2 linked regions of the Endozoicomonas sp. GU-1 genome follow. The protein of the gene in region 2 interacts with the protein of the main gene of each other region in a pairwise test. Links are inferred from orthologs where the notes say so. Each region holds a gene or a part of one and is shown on either strand. Other genes may lie near its edges. The genes, in order: cysK and cysE.

Evidence for each region.
Region 1: the proteins of cysE (region 2) and cysK interact in binary tests that used the Escherichia coli proteins (3 or more experiments, as listed by UniProt). The link is inferred for Endozoicomonas sp. GU-1 from one-to-one orthologs.

Annotation. Positions count from the first base shown.
Region 1 is NZ_CP114771.1:1,797,379-1,814,907, reverse strand. The notes cover bases 5,429-8,253. They hold cysK (cysteine synthase A), read right to left. Parts: upstream 7,407-8,253; coding sequence 6,450-7,406; downstream 5,429-6,449. Other genes in these bases: secA (preprotein translocase subunit SecA), read left to right, coding at 7,717-8,253; metX (homoserine O-acetyltransferase MetX), read right to left, coding at 5,429-6,442. Also shown: O3276_RS07285 (cell division protein FtsQ/DivIB), read left to right, coding at 1-424; cell division protein FtsA, read left to right, coding at 478-1,713; cell division protein FtsZ, read left to right, coding at 1,791-2,978; lpxC (UDP-3-O-acyl-N-acetylglucosamine deacetylase), read left to right, coding at 3,081-3,995; O3276_RS07265 (M23 family metallopeptidase), read left to right, coding at 4,371-5,306; more of metX, read right to left, coding at 5,360-5,428; more of secA, read left to right, coding at 8,254-10,458; O3276_RS07240 (Nudix family hydrolase), read left to right, coding at 11,983-12,987; O3276_RS07235 (hypothetical protein), read left to right, coding at 13,193-14,635; DNA gyrase inhibitor YacG, read right to left, coding at 14,780-14,980; O3276_RS07225 (outer membrane protein assembly factor BamD), read right to left, coding at 15,017-15,949; 23S rRNA pseudouridine(1911/1915/1917) synthase RluD, read left to right, coding at 16,197-17,168; peptidoglycan editing factor PgeF, read left to right, coding at 17,180-17,529.
Region 2 is NZ_CP114771.1:49,508-63,953, reverse strand. The notes cover bases 645-3,445. They hold cysE (serine O-acetyltransferase), read right to left. Parts: upstream 2,554-3,445; coding sequence 1,735-2,553; downstream 645-1,734. Other genes in these bases: O3276_RS00345 (RNA methyltransferase), read right to left, coding at 2,588-3,340; O3276_RS00360 (hypothetical protein), read left to right, coding at 645-1,500. In the rest of the region: more of O3276_RS00360, read left to right, coding at 1-644; O3276_RS00340 (inositol monophosphatase family protein), read left to right, coding at 3,611-4,429; O3276_RS00335 (AAA family ATPase), read right to left, coding at 4,473-6,866; protein translocase subunit SecF, read right to left, coding at 6,976-7,893; protein translocase subunit SecD, read right to left, coding at 7,904-9,772; preprotein translocase subunit YajC, read right to left, coding at 9,918-10,265; tRNA guanosine(34) transglycosylase Tgt, read right to left, coding at 10,453-11,568; tRNA preQ1(34) S-adenosylmethionine ribosyltransferase-isomerase QueA, read right to left, coding at 11,745-12,773; O3276_RS00300 (hypothetical protein), read left to right, coding at 13,712-14,119; O3276_RS00295 (hypothetical protein), read right to left, coding at 14,151-14,446.

The sequences.
Region 1 (17,529 bases), 1.7 Mb from region 2 along the record:
GAGCCTGACCGAACAGCAGCCGGTGGCGAGGTGGGGCAGCAGCGCCCTGATCAGCAATGAAGGTGAGGTGTTTGCACCAGAGGATATTGCCGGTTTTTCCGCCATGCCGGTTCTGGGTGGCCCGGAAGAGCTGGCGGTGGAGGTGATGCAGCAATATCTGGCCATCAGTCAGTTGCTCCGGCCTATGGGGCTCAGGCTGACCATGCTGAAACGTAGCAATAGTGGCTCATGGCGATTTACCATAGGACATGTTGAGGTCAATATTGGTCGTGACCGAAGGATGGAAAGACTGCAGCGTTTTGTCCGTCTTTATCATGCCAGGCTGGAGTCTCGCTGGGATCAGGTAAAGCGGGTAGATTTGCGCTATTTGAACGGTGCTTCGGTTGCCTGGAGTGAGACGCTGGTTAACACGGGGTCAAAATAAGTCAGCCAGGCTCAGATTTATGATCGTTAGAGAAGTTTGGGAAGATTGATGCCATGACAGCGGCAGATAATGGAAGATTGATCGTTGGGTTGGATATAGGCACCTCGAAAGTCGTGGCTATTGTCGGAGAGCTCAACGCTGAGGGTGACATTGAAGTCATCGGCATCGGCTCGCATATTTCCCGCGGGCTTAAGCGTGGCGTTGTGGTTAATATTGACTCTACGGTCCATGCCATTAAGAGAGCCGTTGAAGAAGCTGAGCTGATGGCCGGGTGTCAGATACACTCGGTCTATGCCGGTATTGCCGGCAATCACATCAAGAGTCTTAACTCCCATGGTATCGTTGCGATACGTGAGCGTGAAGTGAATGGTGCCGATATTGACCGGGTGATTGATGCCGCCCAGGCGGTGGCGATCCCGGCGGATCAGCGTATTCTGCATATTCTTCCACAGGAGTATGCCATTGATAACCAGGAGGGAATCAAGGAGCCTCACGGGATGTCCGGTGTCCGGCTGGAAGCCAAGGTTCACCTGGTGACCTGTGCTGTTAATGCGGCCCAGAATATTGAGAACTGCATCCGTCGCTGTGGTCTGGAAGTGGACGATATTATTCTTGAACAGCTGGCTTCAAGTTATTCGGTGCTTTCAGAAGATGAGAAAGAGCTGGGCGTCTGTATGGTGGATATCGGCGGTGGCACGACAGATATTGCCATCTTTACCGATGGTGCGATTCGGCATACGGCAGTGATTCCCATTGCCGGTGATCAGGTGACCAATGACATTGCCATGGCCTTGCGGACACCGACGCAAAATGCCGAGGACATAAAGATTAAATATGCCTGTGCCCTGGCGCAGCTGGCTGGAGCCGATGAAACCATTAAAGTTCCCAGTGTCGGTGAGCGACCTTCCAGGGAGCTTTCCCGGCAGGCGCTGGCAGAGGTGGTAGAACCTCGTTATGACGAGCTGTTTACGTTAATTAATGCAGAGATCAGGCGCAGTGGTTTCGAAGACCTGATCCCCGCAGGCATCGTTCTGACCGGTGGTACTTCCAAGATCGAGGGAGCTATTGAATTGGCAGAAGAGATTTTCCACATGCCGGTCAGGCTGGGTGTGCCGCAGTTAGTGAAAGGGCTGAGTGATGTGGTCAGTAATCCCATTTATTCAACGGGTGTCGGGCTGTTGCACTACGGCCAGAAAATGCAGAAAGACGGTTTGAAAAAGTCGATCGCCAGCAAACCTCAGGATGCTGGGCTGATGGACAAGATGAAGCGCTGGTTTCAAAACTTTTAAGTGTTTAGCCGCGCAGGTTTTCAGTAACGGTATTGGTAAGTATTTGTTAGATTAAGGGTGATAAAAAGGAGATGACCATGTTTGAATTGGTGGATAACGTACCGCAGGAAGCGGTCATAAAAGTTATCGGTGTCGGTGGTGGTGGTGGTAATGCAGTCTGCCACATGCTGAATAGTCAGCTCGAAGGTGTTGAGTTTGCCTGTGCAAACACTGACGCCCAGGCGCTGAAAAAGCAGCATTTGCAGGCCCATACTCACCTGCAGCTGGGAGCCTCGATCACGCGAGGGCTTGGTGCAGGCGCGAACCCGAATGTCGGTCGCGAGGCGGCGATGGAAGACCGGGAGCGTATCGCCGAGCTCCTCAAAGGTGCGGATATGGTCTTTATTGCCGCTGGCATGGGCGGTGGTACCGGGACCGGTGCAGCTCCGGTGGTTGCCGAGATAGCCCGGGAGCTTGGCGCACTGACCGTGGCCGTGGTCACGAAGCCATTCGGTTTTGAAGGCAAGCGCAGAATGGCGGTTGCCGAAGAAGGTCTGAAAGAGCTTCAGGAACATGTGGATTCGCTGATTACCATTCCCAATGAAAAGTTACTGCCAGTGCTTGGCAGTGATGTCAGTCTGCTCAATGCCTTTGGTGCTGCCAATGATGTTCTGCTGGGTGCGGTGCAGGGTATTTCTGAACTGATTACCCGTGATGGTCTCATCAACGTTGACTTTGCCGATGTTCGCACAGTGATGTCAGAAATGGGTATGGCGATGATGGGTACCGGAGTTGCCACGGGTAGCGGCCGTGCAGCAGAAGCAGCTGAGAAAGCCATCCGCAGTCCGCTGCTGGAAGATGTTGATCTGCAGGGAGCCAAAGGTGTTCTGGTTAACATTACTGCCGGCCTTGACTTTACCGTTGGTGAGTACAACCAGGTAGGCGACGTTGTAAGTCAGTTTGCGTCTAACGATGCAACCGTTGTTATCGGTACTGTTATTGACTCGGAATTAACGGACGAGCTGCGGGTAACTGTCGTGGCAACCGGTATCGGTGCGGGCGGCGTTGCCAGGGAGCAGTTGAAGGTGGTTGAAAAAGCACCGCCAAAAAACAAAGATGGCACACCTGACTACGGCAGGCTGGACATTTCTCCTCTGTTGCGTGACAAAAAGAAGGAGGAAGGGGAAGTGGCTCCGAGGGAAGAAGGTAAACGGGCAGCGGTGGCGACCGGAGATAGTGTCGATTACCTCGATATACCGGCATTTCTGAGGCGTCAGGCGGATTAATCAGGGCGTATAAATGCGAACTTGTCTCAATTGTTACTTTTGTTACAATGTGACGTTGCATCCAAATAACAGGGACCTTTCAGGTCGCGGAACAGCGTTATCATGATCAGACAGCGTACACTGAAAAATATTATTCGTGCTACGGGCGTGGGCCTTCACTCCGGTGAAAAGGTTTACCTTACTCTTAAGCCTGCTCCCGTAGATACCGGCATCATTTTCTGTCGTACAGACCTTGACCCGGTCATTGAAATTCCGGCACATGCCCTGAATGTCGGGCAGACGACACTGTGCACGTCTTTGCATAAAGACGGCACCCGAATTGACACTGTTGAACACCTTCTCTCCGCCCTGGCTGGGCTGGGTATTGATAACGCCTACGTTGAGGTCAGTGCCCACGAGGTTCCCATAATGGACGGCAGCGCTGGTCCATTCGTATTCCTGCTACAGTCCGCAGGTATCCAGGAGCAGAATGCGCCCAAGAAGTTCATTCGCATCAAAGAAGATGTGACGGTGACGGATGGGGATAAAACGGCAACCTTCAAACCATACGACGGTTTCAAAGTAAGCTTCACCATTGACTTTGATCATCCTGTTTTCAAAAGCCGCTCCCAGACAGCGTCGATTGACTTCTCCAGTACCTCTTTTGTGAAGGAAGTGAGCAGGGCCCGTACTTTCGGCTTTATGCGTGATGTCGAGTACCTGCGTTCCCAGAATCTGGCCCTTGGCGGCAGCGTGGATAATGTGGTTGTTGTCGATGAGTACCGAATTCTCAATGAAGATGGCCTCCGCTATCACGATGAGTTTGTCAAGCACAAGATGCTGGACGCGATCGGCGACCTTTATTTGCTGGGGCATAGTTTGATTGGCCAGTTCATCGGTCATAAATCTGGCCATGAACTTAACAATAAACTGGTTAGAACGTTGCTTGCCAATGAAAAATTATGGGAGATAGTGACTTTCGAAGAGGCTGAGGTTTCTCCGATCTCCTATCAGAAGCCCGTTGCTGTAACGGCCTGATGACTGCTTTTTGAGTTAATGCTGATCATTACGTGATTTTTTGCGAGGCTGGACAAATTTAGTCTTGAATCAGGCCACAATGATAGTGGCCTTTTTTCTAGGAGGCTGTCAGTAAAAAGTCTTTATCCCGAACTGGTTTCTGATAAGGGCATGTTGTTCAAGAGTACTGTTTTTTTGACCTTGAACTGTCGTTGAGCGCATTAAAAAATACCGTTTTACAACGATAACATCAGTATCAGGTGGCTCCCGTGCAGGGTGGGATGTAGACGAGCGTAGCTGTGGAAGTGAGGAAATCCGTCCTCTGGTTCTGTATTTTGCATGCTCCTGAAATACAATAGTGGAGATATGCTGCGGGTTGGGCATTAAGGGTTGCTGATGAAAATTATTGTTGTTAACCAGGATCATTCTCAAACCCGAACTTATTCCGGAAGTGGAAAACGGGTAGGGGTTCTGTTTTGCTGTGCTTTTTTGCTCTCCATGGCCGTTGGTGGTGGCGCAATGTATGCCTGGTTGACCAATAACCAGGAGCACATGTTAACCAGTGAGGGCGTTAAAAACTGGAAACAGGTTCTGGATACACAGCAACAGGATCTTGGCCTGGTTCGTCAGCAGGCACAAAACCAGCTGGATGCCCTGATGCTCAGGCTGTCTGAACTTCAGGGGCGTATGACCCGACTTGATGCCCTTGGCGAACGCCTTACCAGCAAGGCAAAACTGGATGACGGTGAGTTTGACTTCAATGAAGCGCCTGCACTGGGTGGACCTCAGGAGTTTACTGAAGCAGAAGCAGCCTACAGCAAGGTGAGTCTGATTGAGGCTATTGATCAATTGGCGGATCAGATCGATAACCGTGAAGAACAACTGGACCTTCTGGATAATCTTATTGCCAACAGAACCCTGCACGACGATGCATTTCTGGCGGGGTTGCCCGTCAGAAAAGGCTGGCTCTCTTCCCGCTATGGTCGCCGTACCGACCCGTTTACCGGTAAGGGTGCCTGGCATAATGGTGTGGATTTTGCCGGTAAGCGCGGCTCAGACATTATTTCCGTGGCGGCAGGTGTTGTTGTCTGGTCAGGCACCCGCTCAGGCTTTGGGCTTCTGGTGGAGGTCAATCATGGCAATGGTTATCTGACACGTTATGCCCACAATGATGAAAACCTGGTCAAGGTCGGTGATATTGTCACCAGAGGGCAGGCCGTTGCCAGAATGGGCAGTTCCGGGCGGTCAACCGGACCACACGTTCACTTTGAGGTCTTGAAAAATGGTAAGCCTCAGGACCCTTCGAGATATATCTACAGAGCAAGTAAGTAGAATTTAAGGCTGATTTTTTTCTTCCTCAGGGCGGTTTTTTTTAACGTCAGCTTTCAGTCGAGAAATGCCCGCAGGTAGCGATCGAAGGCTTCGGTTTCTACCAGGAAGGCATCATGGCCATATTGAGAGGGGTGATTGATATAGTGACAGTCCACCCGTCCCTTCAGCAGCCCCTGGTACAGCTCTTGCTGTTGTTGCGGAGTGAACAGAATATCACTCTCTACCGAAATCACTGTGGTTTTAGCGGTGATTCTGCCGCAAGTGGCTTCGAGTGATCCGTATGGCTGCGTCACATCATATTGGTCCATTGCGGCGGTCAGTACCAAATAGCAATTGGCATCAAAGCTGCGGCAAAACAGATCGGCGTTATAATCCATATAGCTGTTGATTTCCTCATCACGCATACCGATGTTGTTGAAACTATTGAAGCGTCGGTTCCATTCAGCGGCGTTACGATAAGTATAAAGCCCAAGCTTTCGTGCCAATCGAAATCCGTTCAGCCGGGCATCCGGTGCATAATTGCCATCTTGAAAAGCCGGATCCAGCCGAATCGATTCCTGCTGGATCCGACGGTTAGCAATATTGGCCGGATATGCCTTATAGGACGAACTGGTCAACAGTAACCTTTGCACTGAATCTGGATAATCAATTGCCCAGGTCAGTGAAACCATAGCGCCCATTGAGTTACCAATCATGGCATACAGGCTCTCAATGCCGAGATGATCCAGTAATAACTTCTGACTGTGCACCATGTCTGCCATCACCACCTCCGGAAAGTCCCCTGCCCAGGGCTTGCCGGTCACCTGATTAATGGTCAGCGGACTGGTTGAACCAAAACAACTGCCCAAATTATTGATGCAAATAACATGATACCTGTCGGTATCAACCGCTTTGCCCGGCCCCACCAAGGCCTGCCACCAACCCTTTTTCGGATTGGCTTCAGTGGCAGCGACATGGGGCCCGACACTCAAGGCATGATGAATCAGAACAACATTATCCCTTGGCTTATTCAAATGACCGAACGTTTCGTAACACAACTGCCAGTGTTCCAATACCCGGCCATTGGCAAGGGTGAACGGCTTCGTACTTGTAAACAGTCTGGAGCCGTCTTCGAGGTTCTGTATCGAATAACTCAAGACAGTATTACTTTAAGGTTTCCAGCACTTCGTCGTCTGAACCTTCGGCTATATCCTCAAACAGGAAGGTAGACATGTAACGTTCGCCGGTATCCGGCAACATGGCCAGAATGGTAGAGCCTTCAGGCGCAGTTTCAGCCACTTCAAGTGCAGTCGCAACCGTTGCACCGGCAGAGATACCACAGAAGATGCCTTCTTTGCGAGCCAGTTCAAGCGCGGTATCACGGGCAACCACGTCATCAACCGGCAATACTTCATCAATGACGTCACGGTTAAGGACCGGGGCGATAAAATCCGGTGTCCAACCCTGAATCTTGTGCGGTGCCCACTCTTTGCCACTGAGCAATGCCGCACTGGCAGGTTCGGTGCAGATGATTTTGATGTCTGGACGGGCAGCCTTAAGTACTTCACCGACACCGGTGATGGTACCGCCGGTGCCGTAGCCACTGACAAAATAATCCAGCCGCTGGCCGGCAAAATCCTGCAAAATTTCAGGGGCGGTGGTGTTCCGGTGATATTCAGGATTGGCTTCGTTTTCAAACTGTCGAGCCAGGAACCAGCCATTTTTCTCGGACAACTCTTTGGCAACCCGCACCATGCCGGTACCACGCTCGGCAGCCGGCGTCAGTACAACTTTGGCTCCCAAGGCGCGCATGATTTTGCGTCGCTCAACAGAGAATGTTTCGGTCATAACCGCCACAAAAGGATGGTTCAATGCCGCACACACCATGGCCATGGCGATACCTGTATTACCGGAGGTCGCTTCTACGACGGTTTGACCTTCTTCAAGTTCACCTTTTTGCCGGGCGTCGTTGATGATGGCAAATGCCAAACGGTCCTTTACAGAGGACATAGGGTTAAAGTACTCGGCCTTCACGTAGAAGTTGACGTGTGCCGGTGCCAGGCGATTGATTTTAACGATGGGAGTCTGGCCGATCGTTTCTAAAATTGAATTGTAAATCATAAGGGTATGTCTCTTGCTGCCGCCCCGGTTGATATTTTTCTGAGCTCTGTTGCCAAAGGGCTGTTCAGATTTTCAGGCGCACCAGTATGCCGTCAGTTCAATACCAGTGCAAAAATCTAAACCAGCTTGAAAGCATTGAATATTTTTTACCGACTCAGCTTAATGGACAGCACAGAAATACAGCTAATATAGGTGAGACTTTGCCGTGATTGTCATAGAATGTTGGACTATTGTGCGCTTGTCTGCTCCGGCCCGGATTTGTCGGTAGGAGGACAGCTCCGGAAACAGAGTGTGAGACTGTTAACAACTTATGTTTGCTTCGTTAATTAAGAAAGTTATTGGTAGCCGGAATGACCGCCAGCTGAAACGGATGGGCAAGATTGTCAAATCAATCAATGCCCTGGAAGAAAGCCTGGCGGCTTTGAGCGACGATGAGCTGAAGGCTAAAACCGGAGAGTTTCGTGAGCGCTTCAACAAAGGCGAAACCCTTGATGACCTGTTGCCTGAGGCGTTTGCTGTGGTTCGTGAGGCGGGCAAGCGGGTGATGGGCATGCGTCATTTTGATGTCCAGCTTATTGGTGGTATGACCCTCCATGAAGGGCGCATTGCCGAGATGCGCACCGGTGAAGGTAAGACACTGGTAGCCACCCTGCCTGCTTATTTGAACGCGATTCCCGGTCAGGGCGTTCATGTGGTTACCGTGAATGATTATCTGGCTCGTCGTGATGCGAACTGGATGCGCCCGCTCTATGAGTTTCTGGGGATGAGCGTGGGCATTGTTGTTCCGCAGCAGGATCCGGAAGAGAAGCGTCAGGCTTATCAGGCGGATATCACCTACGGAACCAACAACGAGTTTGGTTTTGACTACCTTCGTGACAACATGGCCTTCCGGAAGGAAGATCGCTTCCAGCGTGATCTCTTCTTCTCCATTGTCGATGAGGTTGACTCGATTCTGATTGATGAGGCCAGAACACCGCTGATTATTTCCGGCCCGGCTGAAGACTCCTCAGAACTTTATAAAAAGATGAATCAGCTGGTTCCCAGGCTGCAACGGCAGGAGCCCATTCCTGAAGACCAGGATCCCAATACCGTTGAACTTACCGGTCATTACTCAGTCGATGAGAAGACCCGCCAGGTTGAGTTGAATGAACTGGGCCATCAGTTTATTGAAGAGCTGCTGCAACAGGAAGGTTTGTTGCCGGAAGGGGAAAGTCTTTACGCCTCCAACAACCTGAACCTGCTGCACCATGCGAACTCAGCCCTGAAAGCCCATGTGCTGTTTAACCGCAATGTGGAATACATTGTGCAGAATAATGAAGTTCTGCTGGTGGATGAGCATACCGGCCGGACCATGCCGGGCCGTCGTCTCTCGGAAGGTCTGCATCAGGCGATTGAAGCGAAAGAAGGGCTGCGTATTCAGGCGGAGAGCCAGACTCTGGCTTCCACAACGTTCCAGAATTATTTCCGGAATTATGACAAGCTCTCCGGCATGACCGGTACTGCCGATACCGAAGCGTTCGAGTTCCGTCAGATTTATGGCCTGGACGTGATTGTTATTCCTACCCATAAGGAGATGGTTCGTCAGGATGGCAATGATCTCGTCTATCTGACGATCGCGGAAAAATACGACGCCATTATTGAAGATATCAAGGAAACGGTGAAAGCCGAGCGTCCGGTTCTGGTGGGTACGGCGTCTATCGACTCTTCTGAGCATCTGTCTAAAGCTCTTGATAAAGCGGGCATTGCTCACCAGGTACTGAATGCCAAATTCCATGAGAAAGAAGCGGATATCATCGCCCAGGCTGGTCGCCCCGGTGCGGTCACCATCGCCACCAATATGGCGGGCCGTGGTACCGATATCATGCTGGGCGGTAACTGGAAGGCAGAAGTTGCTGAGCTGGATAACCCGGCCCAGGAGCAAATTGATCAGATCAAAGCGGATTGGCAGAAACGCCACATGGCGGTGCTTGAAGCCGGTGGTCTGCATATTATCGGTACCGAGCGTCACGAGTCACGACGTATTGATAACCAGTTAAGAGGCCGTTCCGGTCGTCAGGGCGACCCGGGCTCTTCCCGTTTTTATCTGTCTCTGGAAGACAGCCTGATGCGGATTTTCGCTTCTGAGCGGGTCAAGAACTTTATGAAAGCCCTGGGCATGGAAAAAGGTGAAGCCATTGAACACCGCATGGTGACCAATGCCATCGAAAAAGCCCAGCGTAAAGTGGAAGGTCGCAACTTTGATATTCGTAAGCAGCTGCTGGAATATGATGATGTTGCCAATGACCAGCGTAAGGTCATTTATCATCAACGGGATGAACTGCTCAGTGCGGAGGATGTTTCTTCCAGTATTGAAGCACTCCGTGAAGACGTGGTCAGTGGCCTGATCAGTCAGCACATTCCACCCCAGAGCCTGGAAGAGCAGTGGGATGTGAAAGGTCTGGAAGAGAAACTGGCCAGCGAGCTCAATGAGCGTATGCCGGTTCAGCAGTGGCTGGATGAAGATGATCGTCTGGATGAAGAGGCGCTTCGTGAGCGTATTCTTCAGGGGGTAATCGATTCTTACCGCAAGAAGGAAGAACTGGCCGGTGCTGAAGTTCTGCGCAACTTTGAAAAGCATATTCTGCTGCGGATTCTGGATGACAAGTGGAAAGAGCATCTGGCCACCATGGACCACCTGAGACAGGGTATTCATCTGCGTGGTTATGCCCAGAAGAACCCCAAGCAGGAATACAAGCGTGAGGCGTTTGAGTTATTCCAGCAGATGCTTGAGGATATCAAGTACGACACGATTCGTATTATCTCCCATGTGCAGGTGCAGGAAGATGATCGAACCGCTGAGATGGAACGTCAGCGTCGTGAGGAAATGGCCCGGAGAATGCAGTTTGAGCATGCCAGGGCCCAGGGTGTAGAAGCAGAAGCAACCGGGCAGGAAGCACCTGAAGAGGAAGCTCACCAGCCATTTGTCCGGGAAGGGCGTAAAGTGGGGCGGAACGATCCGTGTCCATGTGGTTCCGGTAAAAAGTTCAAACAGTGCCACGGTAAAATTGCCTGATCAGGGCCGGTAACTTAAACTGCGGGTCAGCTTTAACAGGCTGACCCGTTTTTGTTTGTGCATCGGCATCTGCTCTAGGAGCCTGTCCGAGAATAGACTGCCCTACCGGCAACTGCTCCTGCGTTGCTCTAGCTCCTGCATCCATGCAGTCGTGCGGTGGCAGCAAATTGGTCTAAAAATTCCGTTTTGTTCGGCAAATAGCCCCGCTATTCACCTCACAAAACGAAATTTTTATCCTCAATTTTCTGCCATCCTCGCTACGGGCGCTATTCTCGGACAGGCTCCTAGGCGTAACCACAAAATCAGTCAAGAATAAGCAACGATATCACCAATGGAGTCAATCATGGCAACGGGTTCTGGGGAATGGACTGCAGTGAAACCGGTCAGGGGCTTTCGCCTGGGAACGGCAATGGCGGGGATCAGAAAACCCGGCCGCCGGGATCTTGTGGTGATGAACTGGGATAAGGGCAGCTCCGTGGCCGGGGGTTTTTACCCTTAACCGCTTCTGTGCGGCCCCGGTTCATTTAAGCCGTGAGCGCTTAACCAGTGATCCCCGTTACTTTCTGATTAACACCGGCAATGCCAATGCAGGCACCGGTGAACAGGGAATGGTGGCAGCCAGGCAGACATCATCCGAGCTGGCGACGTTGTCCGGCGTTAATGAGTGTCAGGTCCTGCCGTTTTCAACCGGCGTGATTGGTGAGCAGCTTCCGGTCAATACGCTCTGTGCAGCGCTACCAGCGGCGCTGTCTGATCTGCAAGAAGATAACTGGTTGCATGCCGCTGAAGGTATCATGACCACCGATACGCGACCTAAAGGCAGCAGCCGTCAATTTCAACATGAGGGAACCACCTATACAGTCTCCGGAATCAGTAAGGGTGCCGGAATGATCAAGCCCAATATGGGCACCATGCTGGCTTATATCGCAACGGATGCGGCGGTTGAACAAACGTTTTTGCAAAACCTGCTGTTGGACATTACCAACCAATCCTTTAACCGGATCACCATCGATGGTGATACATCGACCAATGACAGCTTTATGGTGGTTGCTACAGGGGCGGCTGGTAATGATCCAATCACTTCCCGAGATTCCGGGTTGGCCGGGAAGCTAGCGGCGAGCCTTCGCGAGGTGGCCGTTGAGCTTGCCCAGGCGATTGTCAGGGATGGCGAGGGAGCCACCAAATTTGTCACTGTAAAAGTGGCAGAGGCGGCCTCCCATCAGGACGCCCTGGAAGTGGCTTATACCGTCGCCCATTCGCCACTGGTTAAAACCGCCCTGTTTGCCAGTGACCCAAACTGGGGGCGAATTCTGGCAGCGGTTGGCCGGGCCGATATTCCTGCGCTTGAGATTGACCGTGTATCCATCTGGCTGGGGGATACTGCCATTGTTGACTGTGGCCAGCCCGCAGTGGGTTATACCGAAGAAGCCGGCCAGAAAGTAATGGATCAGGAGGACATTCTGATCAGGATTTCCCTGGGCGCAGGCCATTGCACCGAAGAGATCTGGACGACCGATTTATCCCATGAGTATGTTAAGATCAACGCCGAGTATCGCACCTGAATCCATTGCCTCAATGATTATTGACAATAGAAACGTGGTTCATGTGGCAGTTGCTGTGATTCTTGGGGACGATGGCCGGGTTTTACTGGCCAAGCGTCCTGAAGATAAACACATGGGCGGATTATGGGAGTTTCCCGGCGGTAAAGTCGAGTCCGGGGAAGATATCAGGGTCGCCCTGAGTCGGGAACTTCGCGAAGAGCTGGATATCGGCGTTGCCACTTTTTCACCACTCATCAAAATTCGCCATGACTACCCTGATAAGTCCGTATTGCTGGATACCTGGGTGGTCAGTGGTATTCAGGGCGAGCCGAAAGGCAATGAAGGTCAGTTGATTCAGTGGGTTGAGAAGGAATGTCTTAATGACTATGAGTTTCCTGAAGCCAATAAGGTGATTCTCCGGGCGCTGCAACTTCCTGACCATTATATGATTACCGGGCATTTTGCGGAAAAAGAAGCACTCTTCAACAGCGTTTTGGCAGCGCTGGATAACGGTATTCGCCTGATTCAATTTCGGGCTCATTGGCTTGAGGCGGGTGACTATCTCCGGCTGGCACGGGAACTGTCAAGTTGCGCTCAGGCCGCTGGTGGGACGCTGATCATCAAAGGGGATTTCTCCCTTTTGTCAGAGTCATGGTGCCATGGGCTGCATTTGACCTCCCGTCAGCTGGGTTTGCCGGTTAAACCTGAAAAGCGCCATAGCGGCCAGCTTTTGGTCGCCTCATGTCACGATAAGGCGCAGATCAAAGCGGCTGAGGCAATGGCGGTGGACTTTATTACCCTGTCACCGGTCAAGGCAACCGCTTCCCATCCTGAGGCCAGCCCTCTGGGGTTAGAGCGGGCTAAAATGCTGACTGGCATAGCAAAAGTACCTGTGTTCTGGCTTGGGGGGATGAATCCAGAAGATGCGCATCTTGCCCGGCAGCTGGGTGCCCGGGGAATTGCTGCCATTCAGGCTTTTTGGGGCTGATTTTCTCTGGCTTCGGAACGCCTGCTCAGAGCTATAGGGCCTATCAATTATTGGTCAGTTTTGCTTTTATTATGACTTTTAAATAACTAGAATTTTTTTAATTCCTAAAAATTATAACTGACTATTGAACCAACTCATAATTTTCCTCTCTAAAACACCAGTATCACTTAAAAAAAATCACAAACAACCAATAGAGGAAGTTATTATGCCTAGTTCAATCGGTGCACCTGCACCTCAAGTAATCGTTGTGGAACCCCACAAAAGAGATTGGACCATCGTGAGATGGTGCCACAAAGTTGCCGATAGTGTTTCCAGAAAATTCGACGAAGGAAGCACATTCGGTAAATGGCTCGGACGTGCAGTTGCTGCAGTCTTTGTGCCTTTTGGAATCTTGCCTTCCCTGGTTGGTGATGCCATCCACGGTATTAGAGGTAAAGACCTTTCTGACAGGCGTGTTGAAACCACACAGGCAGTTGAAAAGAAAATTCCGACCACGGAGGAATTTGCAGCCCTGACAGCGGAAAAAGAAGCCCTGAAAACGGATAAAGAAGCACTGCTTAAGAGAGTTTCTGCTGCAGAAGCGGATGCCAAGCAAGCAAAGCTTGAAAATGAGGATCTTAATACTCGTGCTGAAAGACAAGCTGACGCTCTGGTTCGTATTGCTCATGAAGAAAAGCAAGAGCTCTTAAAGAAGGCACAGGATAAATTCAATAAAGAGCGCGAATCTAAAGTTCGTTGTATCCGCAGGCAGCATGGTGAACTTAAAACCAAGGACGCGGAATTAGAAAAGCAGGCAATAAAACTGAAATTTCAGGAATGGAAACTGAAAGTTCGGGAACAGAACCAGGCAGCACTGGGGGCAGATCTGAAAAACTACAAGGCTGTTGCTATTCATTACAAGAATCAAGCTGAAACTTTCAAGAAAGTCGCAGTTGATAATATACAAAATGCTTTCAGAGAAGCAACTAGGTCTATTTCTACGGAGAAAGAGTTGGAAAGGGAACAGACAATAACCCGTTATATGGCAGAAGAGTTGGTGAAGGAACGGCAAAAAACCTGGCAAGAGAAATATCTGAATGACCTTTTTAAAGATTTCAGTGTTAAGCAAGGTTTGAAAGTTTTGCTGGCTGAGGAAAATTTGGTAAGTTGTGACGAGTTGGACAATTTAGATGAATACTCTGTTGTTAAGGTTGAAATGAATGAGGATGGGAAGGAGCCAATCTTTAACCTTACCGTTATAGCGCCAGGGGCTGATAAGAGAGTTGTCAGTATCAATTTAATTCAGTTGAACACTTTGTTGAATCGCATGGAGCAATTTGATAATGAATTGATGGACTTTGGTGCACGTGTTCGTGATGGCATGTACGCTCTGAAGACGCATGCTGAAGTACCAGGTTATGGCCCGGGTTCTAGAGGTTTCGGCTATTATAATGCAGATGAAGCTGAATCCGTTCATGGTAGCGTTGATGGTGAACAGCCTTTGTCGTTTGATAATTATGATCCGTCTTTGCAATTGGAACAACCTGGTGAGAGTCTCTTGCCTCCGGCGGGTCAGAATGGCACTGGAAACCAACCTGGCGCAGAGGTTTCTGTTGATAAGCAAGATTCGGAATCTGTGAAAGCTAATAATGGTGGAGAGGGGGAATAAATCTTCGCGACTCACCTGATCTCAAGCCATTGTTTGCCTATGGCAGCAAAGCTTGAAAAGTAGTGCCATAAACCGGGGATATCCCCGGTTTTTTTATTGGCTTGCATGTCTTCTTGAGCGTCAACAGGCCCTGAACATGACTACTTAATGCCGGGTGGGCACCTCATCAAGCTCTTGGGACATCAGGTCATCAAAGGCCGGATCACCCGGAATGGTATGTTCTTCTTTTGCCCAGGCACCAAAGTCAATCAGCTTGCAGCGTTCTGAGCAAAAGGGACGGTACTTGCTTTCGGGAACCCACTTCACGGCTTTTCCGCACTGTGGGCATTTAACGGTTTTGGTCATGTGCTAGCCAGATAGACTTGGAAAAGGTATATCGCCTCAATTCACCACAGGTGGCTGTGGCGGAGGTGCGTCCTGAATTTTGGGTTTGGAGCGGCCAATCAGGCCGAAGGTTAGCGTGCTCCAGATGGATGGATCCACGTCTTCAAACACCTTGTAACCTACAAAATTGCCATTCTTGTCCAGCGCCGGGTGGTTCGGGTAGTTCAGCCTTAACACCTCCAGGGCCTCACCGGCGGGTTCTGGCAGTTCCAGATGTTGATAGCCTTCGACCATAATGGCCAGGGCTTCGGGAACGGCGGGTGTCTGTTGCATATTCTCGACAACATAGCGCCCACGGTTGACCGCAGCGACATAGGCCTTACGTTTCAGATAATAGTTAGCGGCATGAATTTCGTACTCAGCCAGCCGGTTACGGAGGGCAACCATGCGCTGGCGGGCATCCGGCACGTATTTACTCTCAGGGTAACGGCTCAGCAATTCAGAAAACTCGTTAAAAGATACCCGCGCCTGGCCAGGATCACGGCGGGTCAGATCCATTGGCAGGTATCGCTCCAGCAGGCCCATGGACGCAGTGTTGGACGCCAGCCCTTTGATGTAATAGGCGTAGTCTGCGTCAGGGTGCTGCGGGTGCAGGCGGATAAAACGGTCAGCGGCAGCTCTGGAGGCCTCCGGCTCGGCATTTTTGAAATAGGCGTAAATGATATCCAGTTGTGCCTGTTCAGCAAATGCACCAAAAGGATAGCGGGACTCCAGGGTTCTCAGAGATTTAATGGCTTCGGAATAGCGACCGTCCTCAAGTGCCTTGCTGGACAGTTGGTAAAGCTCGGGCTCAGACAGGGCTTCCGGGAGTTGCTCTTTATTTTCGGTGGATGCACAACCCGCCAGAAGAACAGTGGCAAACACCATCAAAATGGATCTGGTGAGAAACGGGGGCAGTAGCCTGGGCAATTTTGCAGTCAAGATGGTCATGGTGTTGATTGGTTTCCGTACTTGTCCCGTGCTCTTTACACATCAATTTCTGTCGCTTTCGACAACCACTCAGGCTTGAGAGTCTTCTTGTGGTAAACTCTTCAAACCGATAAAAGACTTACTAAACCTGCATTTAAACATAGTCTGCCGGAAAACGAAAGACAAGATTTTACGGCGTTCTGGTTACAGGCATGTGCGGTTTGCGTTGTCGGTACTGAAAGTAGATTTATGAACTGAGTGTTGCTGAATGGGCGAAGTTACTAAACATGTCATCAAAGAGAGTGTCACGGTGCCTGATGATCAGGGTGGTCGTCGATTTGATCAGATAGCGGCGGCCTGTTTTCCGGAGTTTTCCAGGGCCCGGCTTCAGGAGTGGATTCGTGAGGGCTTTCTGGTGGTGGATGGCGATGCCCGAAAACCAAAAGAGAAGCTCTATGGCGGGGAACAGTTATCTCTGTCCGTTGAGGTTCAGCCTGAAGGGCAATGGGCCGCGGAAAATATCCCGTTGGACGTTGTTTATCAGGATAACCATATCATGGTGATCAATAAGCCTGCAGGTCTGGTGGTGCATCCCGCTGCGGGAAACTATACCGGGACGCTGCTCAACGCCCTGTTGTACCACTATCCGGATAATGCAGCGTTGCCCCGGGCTGGTATTGTGCACCGGCTGGATAAGGATACCACCGGCCTGATGGTGGTTGCCCGTTCCCTGGCAGCGCACACCGACCTTGTTGCACAGCTGCAGGATCGTACGGTTCATCGTGAATATGAGGCGGTTGTGCGAGGGGTAATGACGGGAGGGGGTGTGGTTGATGCGCCGATCGGCCGACACCCGCAAAACCGCTTGAAGATGGCCGTTGTGCGCGGTGGCAAACCGTCGGTTACCCATTACCGGGTAGTGAAACGTTATAAGGCGCACACCCATATCCGGCTTAACCTGCAAACGGGCAGAACTCATCAGATCCGTGTGCATATGAGTCACCAGCACTTCCCCCTGGTGGGTGATGACCTTTACGGTGGGGGGCTGAAGTTGCCCAAGTCATGTCCGGCTGCGTTGGAAGCCGTTCTGAGAGCCTTCAGACGACAGGCCCTTCATGCCCGTCAGCTTGGTCTGATACATCCGGCCACGGGAGAGTATATGGAATGGGAGGTGCCCCTGACCGATGATTTCCAGATGTTATTGGACAGTCTGGCTGCCAATGAGCCGCTCTCAGATTAAGACAGAGGAGAATGTGGGTGAGCAGTGAGCGCTACCTGTGGGCCGACTGGCCTGCGCCGGAGGGTGTTAAAGCGTTGGTGACTACCCGAAAGGGTGGGCTGAGTGACGCTGGTTTTTCCAGCTTCAACCTCGGGCTCTACTGTGGTGATGACCAGGACACGGTTCGGGCAAACCGGCAGCGACTGGAGCAGGACCTTGATCTGACCACATCCCCGCTGTGGTTAAGACAGGTGCATGGTGTTGCCGTTGCCGATGCCAATGCTGATCACCAGGAAACGAAAGCAGACGCTTCGGTTGCCCGCCAACCGGGCGCAGCCTGTGCTGTGCTGACGGCAGACTGTTTACCGGTTCTGTTCTGTAA
Region 2 (14,446 bases):
CTGGATGGGCAAATTCACTACATGCCCGGAAAAAATGGTGAGTTCAAAATAGATTTAACCTGTGCCAAACTACCATATTACAGAGCCATAAAAGAACATTACACTGAATGGACAAAAGCAACATCTGCCGCCCAATGGGATAAACCTGCGTTACGGGGCAAAGATAAGACCTTTCCCAAGAATCATGCCAAGGCAACACCAGGTTTGCTAAAAGCATCTATACCGCACACGCCTCACAAAAAACCTCTTGCAACACGCAAAAGCTCACCCATCAAACAAAAGCCCCTTGAACCGCGTGAATATCAAAGCGAAAAAAAACTGACACAACCAACAATAACTGCTGCACAACCCCCTTCAGGGAAGGTGCAATGGCAAATCCAACAATTCCTGGACAATATCGATGCTGAAATTGATCTGATAAACATTCCCGGCCCTGATAATGCTTCTCGCTGGGCCCCCAAGACAAAATCACGTATTCGCAGCGCACTCAAAAAAACATTTGCTCTCTACCGCGAGCAATTCAAAAGCGGTCAATGGTGCAATAACACCCAGAAACTGCAGAATGATTTAGACAAATTAAAAGAAATGCAAAGAAGCATGTACCATGCAGCCAGATCACCCGACGCAAAACCAGAAGACCTTCCCCTGAAAGGCATTAAAAACAGATACTATGATTGCCTGCCAATCTCACAAAATCAGTGTGAAATACATAACCAGACTTATCTCTTTTTCGTCACTGCCTACCAGCTTATTGGCGAGGATGCTCTTCGCCCGGAAACACACCCTATAACGAACGAAGAGATTGAAGAAAAACGTAAAATTCAAAATAGCCTTATACATCTTCGTAAGGAACGGGCAGATCTTGAAAGTCTAATAAGACAAACAGCCATCGACAATAAAGAAAAACGTGCCACTATTGAAGACCTAAAAAAGGAAGACCCAGAAGCCCATAAAAAAAAGATAAAGGAGAAAGCGGAGTCTATTTTTCTTAATGAACTACTCCTACAGGGACATAAAGAAGATTTAGCCAAGTTGCAAGATCAATTGCATCGTGAGGAAGAAAGAATACAAGATATAGAAAGCAAAGAACGTGCAAAAGCTATTAACCTGGCCAAGGACTGGAGCAGCTTCTATAAATACCAACTATCAACAAAACAAACAGACAATCGCACCAGACACCTTCCAGAGGAATTTAATAATCCCATTGATCGTGGAAACACTTTCCCTTCATGGTTATTTGGTATTCCAGATGAGCTACACGTAAATTATGACATCATTCCCAAATCATCAATGGCAAAGGTATTGCAACAGAATTGGACGGCTGTCTGTGTCGACCAGAATGCTAAACATTTCTGCACACTGGTAAAACGAACCGATGGATCAATAGCCGAGCTCAATGACAGTTGTGTCAACCCAAAAAGATTTCCAAATGTGCAAGCGATGATTGCGTACTTCATGGACCCAGACTGCAAATTTGGAATACGAATCCAAAAGGATTGAGAATAGACAACACGAAGTTAAGATTAACAATGCCAATCGTCAAAATGGCCATCGCTGGCAATGCAGAATATTACTGAGGAGAGATAAAAATCTGGTAGTCGGTACTGGACTTGAACCAGCGACCCCCACCATGTCAAGGTGGTGCTCTACCAACTGAGCTAACCGACTGAAGTGCCGCGCATATTATCAACACTTCTAAAAAATGCAATACCTTCAGTTTAAATTAACTCACAGCTACGGTAGCGATGAAGTAATTTCCTCTTTCACAGGTGCAAAGTCTTCTTTCTTTAACTCTGGCAATGGCCGCACCTTGCACTCAAGACCATGGTCTTTTAACACCTGGCACAAAGTATCAAAGCGGGAATCCACTTCATGCAGATGATCCAGCATAGCCGAGATGGCATGGGCGGTAGGGTCAGGCATTTCAGATGTGACGGCATAGGCATCAAAACCCATTTTCTCCGCCATCTTTTCCGCATTGGCATGACGGCGTTCACCATTGCTATCCGTCACCTCCGACTTCTTCACAATCCTGCCGGGAATACCAACAACGGTTGCCCCCGGCGGAACTGCACGCACAACCACCGCATTTGACCCAACTCTCGCTCCTTCTCCTACCACAAATGGTCCAAGCACTTTTGCGCCAGCTCCCACAACGACGCCATTAGCCAAAGTCGGGTGCCGCTTACCCTGGTTCGCCGGATGCTCCTTGCCCTTATTGGGAGAAGTACCTCCCAGCGTCACACCATGATAAAGAGTGACATCATCGTGTATGACCGCCGTTTCTCCAATAACAACCCCCATACCATGATCGATAAAAAAGCGTCGACCAATGGTAGCGCCCGGATGTATCTCAATACCGGTTAACCAGCGATTAAATGTTGACAGCATGCGCCCCAGCCAGAAAAACCCCGACGTCCAGAGTTTATGCGACACTCTGTGCAGCAATAACGCGTGCAGCCCGGGGTAGTTGGTAACCACCTCGAAGGTGTTCCGTGCCGCCGGATCCCGGTCCATTACTGTTTTAATATCTTCTTTTATTCGCTCAAACATGGTCTGCGCCTGTCTGTTATTATCCCTGCCCTGCTCATTCTGTTTCTTTCGTGGCAAGACATCGCTGGGTTTCTGACAGAACCCCCCGAAGAATACTCAGCTCCACACGATCCGGACGAACCCGCCCATAAAGGCGACGCAATTTGGCCATAATCTTCTCGTGACTGCTGTGATCGAGAAAACCAATCTCCAGCAACACCTGGTACAGATGGTCATAGTAACGCTCCATATCCTCCATATTTGCCAACTCATGGCTGCGGGGCTCGGGCATCTCAAGGGCATCGGCACTGAGCAACTGCATCATCCGCAACTCGTAACAGAGTACCTGTACCGCCGCCCCCAGATTGAGAGAGCTGAACTCTTCATTGGTTGGGATATGAACCTGCAGATGACAGCGTCGCAACTGATCATTGGTCAGGCCTTTATCTTCCCGGCCAAAAATCAGGGCAACCTTATGGGTCACTGCTTCGTCAATAATGCTCCGGGCACATGTTCGGGGGTCCACCAGCGGGAGAGAAACGCCTCTTACCCGGGCGCTGGTACCCACCACAAACTGACAATCCGCCAGGGCCTCATCCAATGTTGCACAAACCCTGGCATTTCTCAGGATATCGTCAGCGCCAGAAGCCAGCGCTGTTGCGGTGCCGGATGGAAACTCATCCGGCGCGACCAGACATAACTGGCTTAACCCCATGGTTTTCATGGCACGGGCGGCAGCCCCGATGTTACCGGGATGGGAAGGATTGACCAGTACTATGGAAATATTCTCGGAAAAATTGTCGAGCACCGCAGGAATCTCTAGCTTCGTAGTATCAGCCAGTCAGTGTACTCAAATTACGGCCAATGCCAAGCTTATAGTAAAACTACCGACCGGCAGGCGCACATACTCCATTGCAAGTTAAAGGGCATCCTGTCAGAATGCGCCCCCACTTTTTCGTGAAAATGTTGCCTCCTCTGAAAGACGGTCATTTTCACAGTCCAGGATACAATCGGATCGTTGAATCCGGTACAATCCCACCCCCATACGATCTTTCACATTTCAGATGTAACTAAGCCTATGCAACCGATGGTTAATATGGCGCTGCGTGCAGCACGCCAGGCTGGCGAAATCATAGCCCGCGCCTACAAAGATCTCGATCACGTTAATATCGAATTCAAAAGCCGTAACGACTTTGTAACTGAGGTGGACAAGGCTGCTGAGAAGGCCATTATCGCCTCTCTGAGCAAAACCTACCCTGACCATGGCTTCTACGGTGAAGAAAGCGGACACCGTGAAGGCAAGGGTGAAGGTAAAGATTACCTCTGGATCATCGACCCGCTTGACGGCACCACCAACTTCATCAATGGCATCCCTCATTTTGCGGTTTCCATTGCGGTTCAATACCGCGGACGCCTTGAGCACGCCGTTATTCTCGACCCGCTCAAGGAAGAAGAGTACTGCGCCAGCCGTGGCCACGGTGCCACCCTGAACAGCAAACGCATTCGCGTTGGCAACCGGAGAAATCTGGACGGCGCACTGATCGGTACCGGCATCCCATTCATGCAACCGGGCATCAACCACCTGGACAGCTACCTGAACATGATGAGAACCCTGCTGGGGGATACTGCTGGTATCCGTCGCGCTGGCTCTGCGGCCCTTGACCTGGCTTATGTGGCTGCCGGTCGTCTGGATGCATTCTGGGAAATCGGCCTGCAGGACTACGATATGGCCGCAGGCGTACTGATGATTCAGGAAGCGGGCGGACTGGTTGGTGACTTCAAAGGTGGTCATACCTACATGAAGAACAACCAGATCGTTGCCGGCAACAGTGGCTGCTTCAAAGAAGTACTGAAGCGCATCAGACCTTTCGTTACCGAAGGCATGTTCCGCTACTGACTCCATGTAGAGTGAGGCTATTCCGCCTCACTTCTCCCTTACCTCAGTCAGATCTTCCCTGCCCATGATCAGCAGGCAATATATTTTCCAGCTTCTCCTTACCGATCGTTTTGAACACCAGATCGTCGGGAAACAGGCGGGAAAGAAAATCCCCCCCTCCCTCTTCATGCGCTGTCGCGGTAACGAGCGTGAGCAATTTCCCTCCCTCCAGCCCCTGCAAAGATTGCTTGGTATGAGCATCCAGCACAGACACCATGGCACGGTCATAGAAAGCACCATCGTAGTTAATCATGGTATCAAAATCGTCAATAATCACGACATAATGACAGTCAGGATTGGTCTGATGATTACGCCGCTGTGCAAATACATCATTCAGCGGTCTGGTGCGTTCCCTGGATTTGACCACATCGGTGGCCGACACATAGCTGCAAAAAGAACCAAACTCATGGTTCGCCAGGGCAGCCAGTGTTGATTTACCACTACCCTGAGGACCGGTAATAAGAATACGCAGGGTAGAGCGGGAATCATCCCGCTTAAAATCAGCCAGCGTCGTCTTAAGCTGACTGACCATTTCTGGTAAATAGCCATCATACTCGAAGCTTTTCCCCGCCAGGGACATGAAATTACTTTTCCCAAACTGCGGCTGAACCCGGGTAAAAGCCCATTTGAAATCAGCCGTGCAGACATCCAGTGTCGCTAATTGACTGAGCGCCTGAGGACAAAAAAAAGTGTCACTCTCTGCCAGCCCCTGCCCCCTGCGCAGAGCAGATTGCATCGCCTTCTCCACCAGGGATCCCAGTTCAGCACCACTGAAGCCAGCGGTATTTTTCGCCAGCTCTTCAAGAGAGACATCCGGATTCAACATCCCGCCATCCGACAGATTCCTGGTCTGAATCTTTAAAATCTGAAGACGCTGGTCGCCTTCTGGCAAATTAAACTTCATCTGCATATCCATGCGCCCGGGGCGCATCACGGCCGGATCAATCAGGTCTGGCCGATTGGTTGTGCCGAAAACAATCAGGCCACTTTGCTCCTCAATTCCATCCAGGCAGGTCAGAAACTGATTAACGACTTTATCCCCGGTGCCATTATCGCCCGCCCTCCCCCTGGCCGGCAGCATCGAATCGATTTCGTCAATTAACACCAGACGAATACTCTGTTTATTTTCCGGACCATCATCTGAAAAAATCGCTCTGACCCGTTGCTCTGACTCACCGACATATTTGTTAAAAACCTCCGGCCCGGAAATAATCCGGGTCGATACGGTAAAGCCATTTTCCTTGAGTAAGGACTCAATAACCCGGATAAACAGCGTTTTACCCGTACCCGGAGGCCCCGAAAGAATCCCACCCCTGGTCAGTTGGCATTTCATGGTATTTTTCAGCTTATCCGGCACCAGTCGTGGACTGATAAACGCATCTATAAACTGTCGAATGGCCTCATTCGCACCACCAATACCGTAAGCTTCACCATTGTAGTCAAACTTTTCGGCAAGCTTCCCGATATTGATGGCCGCAGGAATATCAGTAATGTTCAGTTTTTTTCTTAAACTGGCATTAACGGTAATACTCGAAACCCGGGCATCCCTGGCCAGCAGGCCAACAGTCGACTCCCGGACATCGCCAGTGGATCTGAGCGTTACACTGGCCACCAAAAAATGATCACCATCCTTGAATAAATAGGATCGGGAGTCTTGCAGTGGACAACCGGAACGGTGACACATTTGCAGAAATGCCCCTGAAATAGCTTGCCAGGTCTTGGTCACTGGCTCGCGCCCACCGGAGGCCCGGGGGGCACTTTTGGCAGTCGTGAGAAGCTGAATATGAAGCGCCACTGAATCCCAGCAGTCATCAGTGACAACCACCGGCGTTAAATCAATCGTCATCTCAGAGGAAGGCAGTTGGCAATTACTTCTCATCACCTGCGTTAAACAGGCTGTTTCAGGGGCAACATCATTTCGTCTCAATACTTTTACCACCTGGGTGGAGCCATTTCTGCCATTCAAACACGCATAGGTAGAATCAAGTGGTGTCCCATTTGCCACAACCACACTGTTCGGTTCTGGCCCGGTAAGCCATTCGTCCCTGTACTTGTCGGTGTTGAATCTGCTGCCACCGGTTTCTGTTGTTACTGCCTCAATACCGCCATTCAGTTTAACCTCAAACTTATCGGACAATACCTGTATGATGTTGTCACGACGCCTGAGACGGTCACCACCCTCGCCAGGAGAATGCTCAGAACAATGCACCTGCGGTCGTCCAAACAGTGTTTCCCGATCTTTCATGTATTGTGAATATTGCGAAGCAGAGTCTTGTGAAGGTCTCACAGAGCGGCTATCAAAAGAACCATCTGCCCCTCCACGGGCACCCGAATCTGTTCTGCGATGGTTAACGGTTACATCATGACCATATGGATGAAAATTATTTCCCGTAAACATAGCAACCTCTTTAATTGGTATTTATGGTGCCCTGCCTTGCAAGAAACTTACTATAGACCAAAAAAAAACCGGCAAAATTGCCGGTTTTTAACCTCTTCAACCCGATGCGTTATGGCATTTGCTCAGAGTCTTCATTTTCCTTCACCGGAACAATCAGATCTTCCCTGCTGATTCTCATGTAGATCAGCATATTGGATGCGATATAAATAGAGGAATAAGTACCCACACCCACACCCACAATCAATGCCAGGGCAAAGTTATGGATCATTTCGCCACCGAACAGGAACAGGGCCAGCAACACCATCAAGGTGGTACCGGAAGTGGCCAAGGTACGCCCCAGAGTCTGGGTCAATGAGACATTGATCACCTCATCGGCATCCCCTTTTCTCAGCTTGCGGAAATTCTCACGGATACGATCATAAACAATAATGGTGTCGTTCAGTGAGTAACCAATCACTGCCAGCAGCGCCGCCATCACCGTCAGGTCAAACTGCAACCCTAACAGGGCAAACAGACCCAGGGTAAAAATCACATCGTGAGCCAGGGACAGAATCGCACCAACGGAGAATTTGAACTGAAAACGGAAAGCGATGTAGAGCGTAATCAGCAACATGGCGAACAGCATACCAAGGCCGCCCTGCTCCCTCAGCCTCTCACCCACCTGGGGCCCGACAAACTCAACGCGCACAGCCTCAACGTTGCCGTCATAGTTCTGCCCCAGAAGGCCGGCAACTGATGCCCCCATTTTCGGATCATCGCCGGGAATACGAACCAGAATATCCTCGGCCGAACCAAACTCCTGAACGACAACGTTATCATAACCGGCAGTTGCCAGCTGATCACGGATATCAGCCGTTTTCACCGGCTGATCATACACCAGCTCAATCAGCGTGCCGCCGGTAAAATCCAGCCCCCAGTTAATCCCCTTAACCGCAAGAGCACCAACAGAGCCCAGCATTAACAACAGCGACAACACCGAAGCGTAGGAGCGTAGCCGCATGAAATTGATGACTTTCAAATCATTCACCACTGCCACCTCAAATATACAGTTTCTTCAGGTTACGACCGCCATGGGTCAGGTTGACCAGGCCACGGGTCAGAACAATGGCTGTGAACATAGACGTCAGAATACCGATACACAGGGTGACCGCAAAACCTTTGATTGGCCCGGTTCCCAATGCAAACAGGATGATACCCACCAGCAGGGTGGTGATATTACCGTCGAAGATGGAGACAAACGCCCGGTCAAAACCGTCATGGATCGCCCGCTGCACCGGCCGACCACCGCGAATCTCTTCCCGAATACGGGAAAAAATCAGCACATTGGCATCCACCGCCATACCCAGCGTCAACACAATACCGGCGATACCCGGCATGGTCAGTGTGGCACCAAACAGACTCATCACCGCCACCAGCAGCACCAGGTTCATGGCCAGGGCAATGTTTGCCAGCACGCCAAACACCCGGTAAACCACAACCATAAAGATCAGCAGCAGAAACAGACCGATAACGGTGGAATGAATACCCATCTGGATATTCTCCGCACCCAGGCTTGGACCCACCGTTCTCTCTTCAGCGAAATACATCGGAGCTGCCAGGGAACCTGCTCTCAACAACAACGCCAGCTCAGAAGCTTCGGCAGTGGAGTTCAGGCCGGTAATACGGAACTGATTACCCAACGCGCTCTGAATGGTGGCCAGGCTGATAACACTCTCATCCTGCTGGAAACCCGGGATTGTTTCCTTAACCTGCTGACCGTCAACTGTTTTGGTGACCACTTTGGTCACAGGCTTCTGCTCAATAAAGATAACCGCCATGGCCCGCCCCACGTTATTACGGGTCGCGCGGTTCATGACAGCACCGCCATGACTGTCCAGATTGATATTAACCTGCGGCTGACCGGTCTGGGCATCAAAGTTGGACTGGGCGCTGGACACCTGGTCGCCGGTAATGATGATATCCCGCTCAAGATCCACCGAAGGACGACGGGCATCCCGGAAACTGAACGACTCAGTGCTGGCCCTGGAAGCATTGGGCAACGCCTCAAGACGGAACTGCAGGTTAGCAGTCTTACCCAGAATACGCTTGGCTTCTGCCGTATCCTGAACGCCGGGCAACTCAACAACGATGCCGTTACGACCCTGACGCTGAACCAATGGCTCGGACACACCCAGCTCATTGACACGGTTACGGACCGTGGTCAGGTTCTGACGCACCGCATAATCTTCAATCTCTTTAATGGCCGTTTCAGAGTAGCGATAGGAAAGTACAGGGCGACCATTAACGTCAGCGTTCTCAACCGTCAAATCAGGAAAATCTGTGTTGATCAGGCGGGCAGCCTGGTCACGGGATGACACGTCATTAAATGCCAGCTGTCGTGCACCATCGGCACGCTCAGGCATGGTGCGATAGCGGAGCTTGTCTTTACGCAGGGACGTTCGAATTTCGGAGGTGGCAATATCCATTTTCAGCTGCAAGGCTTTTGCCGTATCGACCTCCAGCAGGAAGTGAACACCCCCTGACAGGTCAAGCCCGAGCTTCATGGGGTATGCCCCGATAGCAGTTAACCATTCCGGCGTCGTCTGGGCCAGATTGATGGCAACAATATAGTCATCCCCAAGCGCTTCTTTGATCAGCGATTTTGACAACTGCTGCTGATCAGCACGGTTCAGACGAATCAGCAATGCCTTGTCGTCAAGTTCAACAGACTTGATATCAACATTGGCCGCTGCCAGAGCCTTTTCAGCACGCTGCTGAACACGCTCATCCATCACTCTGGACGAACTGGCACCCGTCACCTGTACTGCCGGGTCTGCGGGGTAAAGATTGGGAAGGGCATAAATAAACCCGAGACCTACGATGACCAGAATCAGCAGGTACTTCCACAATGGATAGCGATTGAGCATGGCTCACCGGTTCCTGATTTAATAGTGATGCGCAATAGCGGCATTGTTATACGGCCTTTACCGGGAAAGTCTTTTCCGGGCTTCAGGCCTATGGCACAGTCCATTTGGTAAAGAAAGCAGCCAAACAAGGCTGCTTTTCTAAAACTTATTTGATGGCCTTGATGGTACCTTTGGGCAGGGTAGCGGCCACAGAACCTTTCTGGAAGTTCAGTTCCATATTGTCGGCAACCTGCAGGGTCACAAACTCGTCCGTTACATTGCTGACTTTGCCAAGAATACCGCCAGTGGTGACCACCTCATCACCCTTGGCCAGACCGGCAATCAGGTTTTTGTGCTCTTTAGCACGCTTGCTCTGGGGGCGCCAGATCAGCAGCCAGAAGATCAGCACAAAACCACCCAGCATGACCAGCTGCCCGATCATACCCGGGCCAGCTGCCGCAGCAGCCGCACCACCTTCTGCCGCAGCATGTGCCTGACTGATGAAAGGAATCATTCCAATACTCCTAATCGTATTATTACCGTTGACGCAGCAATTTACCTGAAAAACAACCAGTCCGGAACCCACCCTTGCGCCTAAAGCGGGCAAAAGCGGTGGCGGAGTTCAATTCCAAAAGCATCAAGCCCAGGACCTTATCCGGATTTACACGAACAGACTGTTAGTTGGGACTATCCAGAAAATATCAACCCCAGTCAGGAACATCCTGACCACGCTTGCGATAGAACTCGGCAACAAACGCTTCCAGCTTATCTTCTTCGATAGCGCCTCTCAGACCGGCCATCACCCGCTGGTAATAGCGCAGGTTATGGATGGTGTTCAGCATGGAGCCAAGGATCTCACCGCACTTATCCAGATGGTGCAGGTATGAGCGACTGAAATTCTGGCAAGTATAGCAATCACAGTGCTCTTCCAGTGGACGCTCATCCATCTTGTGGGCCGAGTTGCGGATCTTGATCACCCCTTCATCGACAAACAGGTGACCATTGCGGGCGTTACGGGTTGGCATGACACAGTCGAACATATCAACACCACGACGAACCGCCTCAACAATATCCTCCGGCTTGCCAACACCCATCAGGTAACGGGGATGGCTCTCGGGAATTTTATGGGTGATATGGGAGAGAATGCGCATCATATCCTCTTTGCTTTCACCCACGGAAAGACCGCCAATGGCATAACCATCAAAACCAATCTCGGTCAGGCCTGCAAGGGACACATCACGCAACTGTTCAAACATGCCCCCCTGGATAATGCCAAACAGGGCAGAAGGACTTTCACCGTGAGCGGCCTTGGAGCGAGCCGCCCAACGCAGAGAAAGCTCCATGGAGGTGCGCGCCTGCTCTTCATTAGCATCACCCGGCGTACACTCATCAAAAATCATCACGATGTCAGAACCCAGCTCACGCTGAACCTGCATGGAAATCTCCGGGTTCAGGAACACCCTGGAACCATCCACTGGAGACTGGAAAGAAACGCCCTCTTCGGTAATTTTGCGCAACTTGCCCAGGCTGAACACCTGAAAGCCACCGGAGTCCGTCAGAATCGGACCGTGCCACTGGTTAAAGTCGTGCAGGTCGCCATGCTTCTGAATAATGTCGGTGCCCGGACGCAGCATCAAATGAAAGGTATTACCCAGAATAATTTCTGCACCAATCTCTTTAATGTCCCTTGGCAACATGCCTTTTACCGTGCCATAGGTTCCCACCGGCATAAAGCATGGTGTTTCCACCGTGCCACGGGGAAAGGTCAGCCGACCACGACGGGCTTTGCCATCGGTAGCCAGCTGCTCAAACTGCATAAAGCATTCTCTTGTCATGAATTTTGTATAGCTCTTTGTAAAACACAAGCTGTGAACCACAAAGACACCAAGGCACAAAGAAAGCGATTTCCTGTGTGCTGTGAACAGACAAAAAAAACCTTTGTGTCTTTGTGCCTTTGTGGTTCCCTTCTTTTATATCTCTTGCCGCACCATTCTCAGTCCGCCTTACGGGTCAGCAACATGGCATCGCCATAACTGAAGAAACGGTACTTTTGCTCAACGGCTTCTTTATAGGCAGCCAGCACATTTTCCCGACCGGCAAAAGCACTGACCAGCATTAACAAGGTGGATTGCGGCAGATGAAAATTGGTCACCATCAAATCCACACTGCGAAACTCATAACCCGGATAAATAAAGATGCTGGAATCCCCCCGGAACGGGGCAATCTCACCGGATGCCGAGGCCGACTCAAGGCTGCGCACCGACGTGGTACCCACCGCAACAACACGATTACCCCTGGCACGGGTTTCCCGCACCGCCTGACAGACGGCCTCAGAAACTTCGATATACTCCGCGTGCATCACATGGTCTTCAATCTTTTCAACCCGAACCGGCTGATACGTTCCTGAGCCCACATGAAGCGTCACAAACACCTTCTGAACGCCTTTGGCCTCAAGACGCGCCAGCAAAGCTTCATCAAAATGAAGCCCTGCCGTTGGTGCCGCCACCGCGCCATCCTTTGCCGCAAACACCGTTTGGTAACGCAGACGATCACTATCACCATCTTCACGGTCAATATAAGGTGGCAATGGCATGTGGCCATGTTCCAGCAGAAGCGGTAAAACCGATGTTTCAAACCGGAGAATAAACAGAAAATCCCGACGCCCTTCCACAACAACACGCACCGCGCCATCTGCCAGCAATAACACAGCGCCCGGCTTTGGCGACTTGCTGGCCCTAACCTGGGCCAGCGCCAGGTTATCCTCCACCACCCGCTCAATCAGCACCTCAATTTTGCCACCCGTCTCTTTCTGACCATACAAACGGGCCGGAATCACCCGGGTATTATTCAGCACCAACAGGTCACCGGGCTCAAGCAGACTTTCTATATCAGAAAACTGCTGATGCCGAACCTCACCACTATTGCCATCAAGGCACAGAAGGCGGCTGCCGGTACGATCCTCTGCAGGAAACCGGGCAATCTGCTCATCGGGCAGATCAAAATCAAAATCACTGACTTGCATGGACAATCCGGTGGTTAATGTCCTCATCCCCAAAAGCAGCCCACGCCACTTATGGGAAAAAGGCACAGAAAAACCAGTCATATTAAAAAAGCACCGAAGGATACTGCAAAACGAAGGAAGTGTCAGGAGGGCTATCCCATGCCACGTTACGGACTTAACTTACTTTTTTGCTCCCACTGTTCAATAACTGCTTGATCTCAATAATCTCTTTGATATACTTCGCCGCACTTGAGCAACCGCCGCTTCGCCAGCTAACCTCACTGATTCACTCGATGAGAAAAGTTTTGAAATCAGCGAACAGATGACATAAGCTCAGCAACATCAAATGCCAGTGTGATGGAATTGGTAGACATGACGGATTCAAAATCCGTTGCCTTTGCGGGCGTGTCGGTTCGAGTCCGACCACTGGTACCAATTTTAAGAAGCTCCAGCCTAGTAATATCAAGGCATGGAGCTTTTTTTATGCCTGTCATTTTTTGGGTGTCACCAGTGTGTCACAAACCCGAAAATGTCACAAAGGTGTCACAGGTGTGCAGACTGAATTCTGTCTGACAACCCGCACCGTTTATAGAGTTTAGCCACTTCCTCCTTTCTGCGGAATTACACTCAACTGATACAAAGCTGCACAGCGTGCAATGGGTAAATCCTGTGTGATGCCCAGTAACGGGGCTGTCTGGCTACCCTTCTGCACATCGCAAAAAGTTGCACAAAAATGGAGCAAAAAGCGCGAAGGCGGGGCGAGGAGGAGTGATTTTTTCGCGCTGGTTGGTTTTTCGGCGCGGGAGGTCGCGTGGTTGTTGGGTAGTACGGCTTTTGGCGTGGGTTGATTGGTTCTATTGATTCAGGTTGTTATTCTGGTACGGCGATTGGCGTATATTGTTCCCTAACTGCCCGGTGTGAAGACTGGGTTAAACAAGAATGAAAACTGGGGAAGGATTATGGCTTGGGTGTTGATGATTGTCGGTGTGGTACTGGCTCTGCTAGCTCTGATTGGTATCAGTAACCGGAAAGCAGCAAAGGAAGCTGGGCTGGAAACTAAAAAAGCGGTGGGGATGATTTTCTTTGGTCTGGTGCTGGCGTTGTTCGGCTATGGGTTGAAAGTGGATAGTTTTGAAGGCCCAGGCTTGCAAGCTGTACTTGCAACCATTCCTGAAGGTGATGCTCATTCCTGGGAGACTGGCCAGTTTAATGATGGCGTTGCTGTGGTGATTAATGGTTCGGCGGGTTACTGGGTAAAAGATGGAACTGCTTATGCTGTGAATGGTGTGGCTAAAATGCTTTCCTCTGATATTGACTATGCACCGCAGGGTGTTTCCTGGTTAAACATTGAAGAAGCCGTTCAGTAAAAAACCCGGGCACCATGCCCGGTTCTCTTATTCATTCCGTAATCGGATCAAGCCTGTCATTTTTGTGATCTTGAATAGACTCACTCTTCGCAGTAATCGAACTTCCCTGGGAACACGCCCCAACATTAGGATGCGTATGCCCAGCCAACACATCCAGCGCATCCGCCGTATCCTGCATAAAGTCCGAAAGTATCTGCAACACGTTTTCAGAATCCGAACCTACCCACGTTTTAGGAGACATCATCAGCTGCTTAACCGCAGCCACGCTCTGGTGAACCTTGCCGATCTGTTCCCAGTTCCCGTCTTTGTCATACCCCTGATAACATT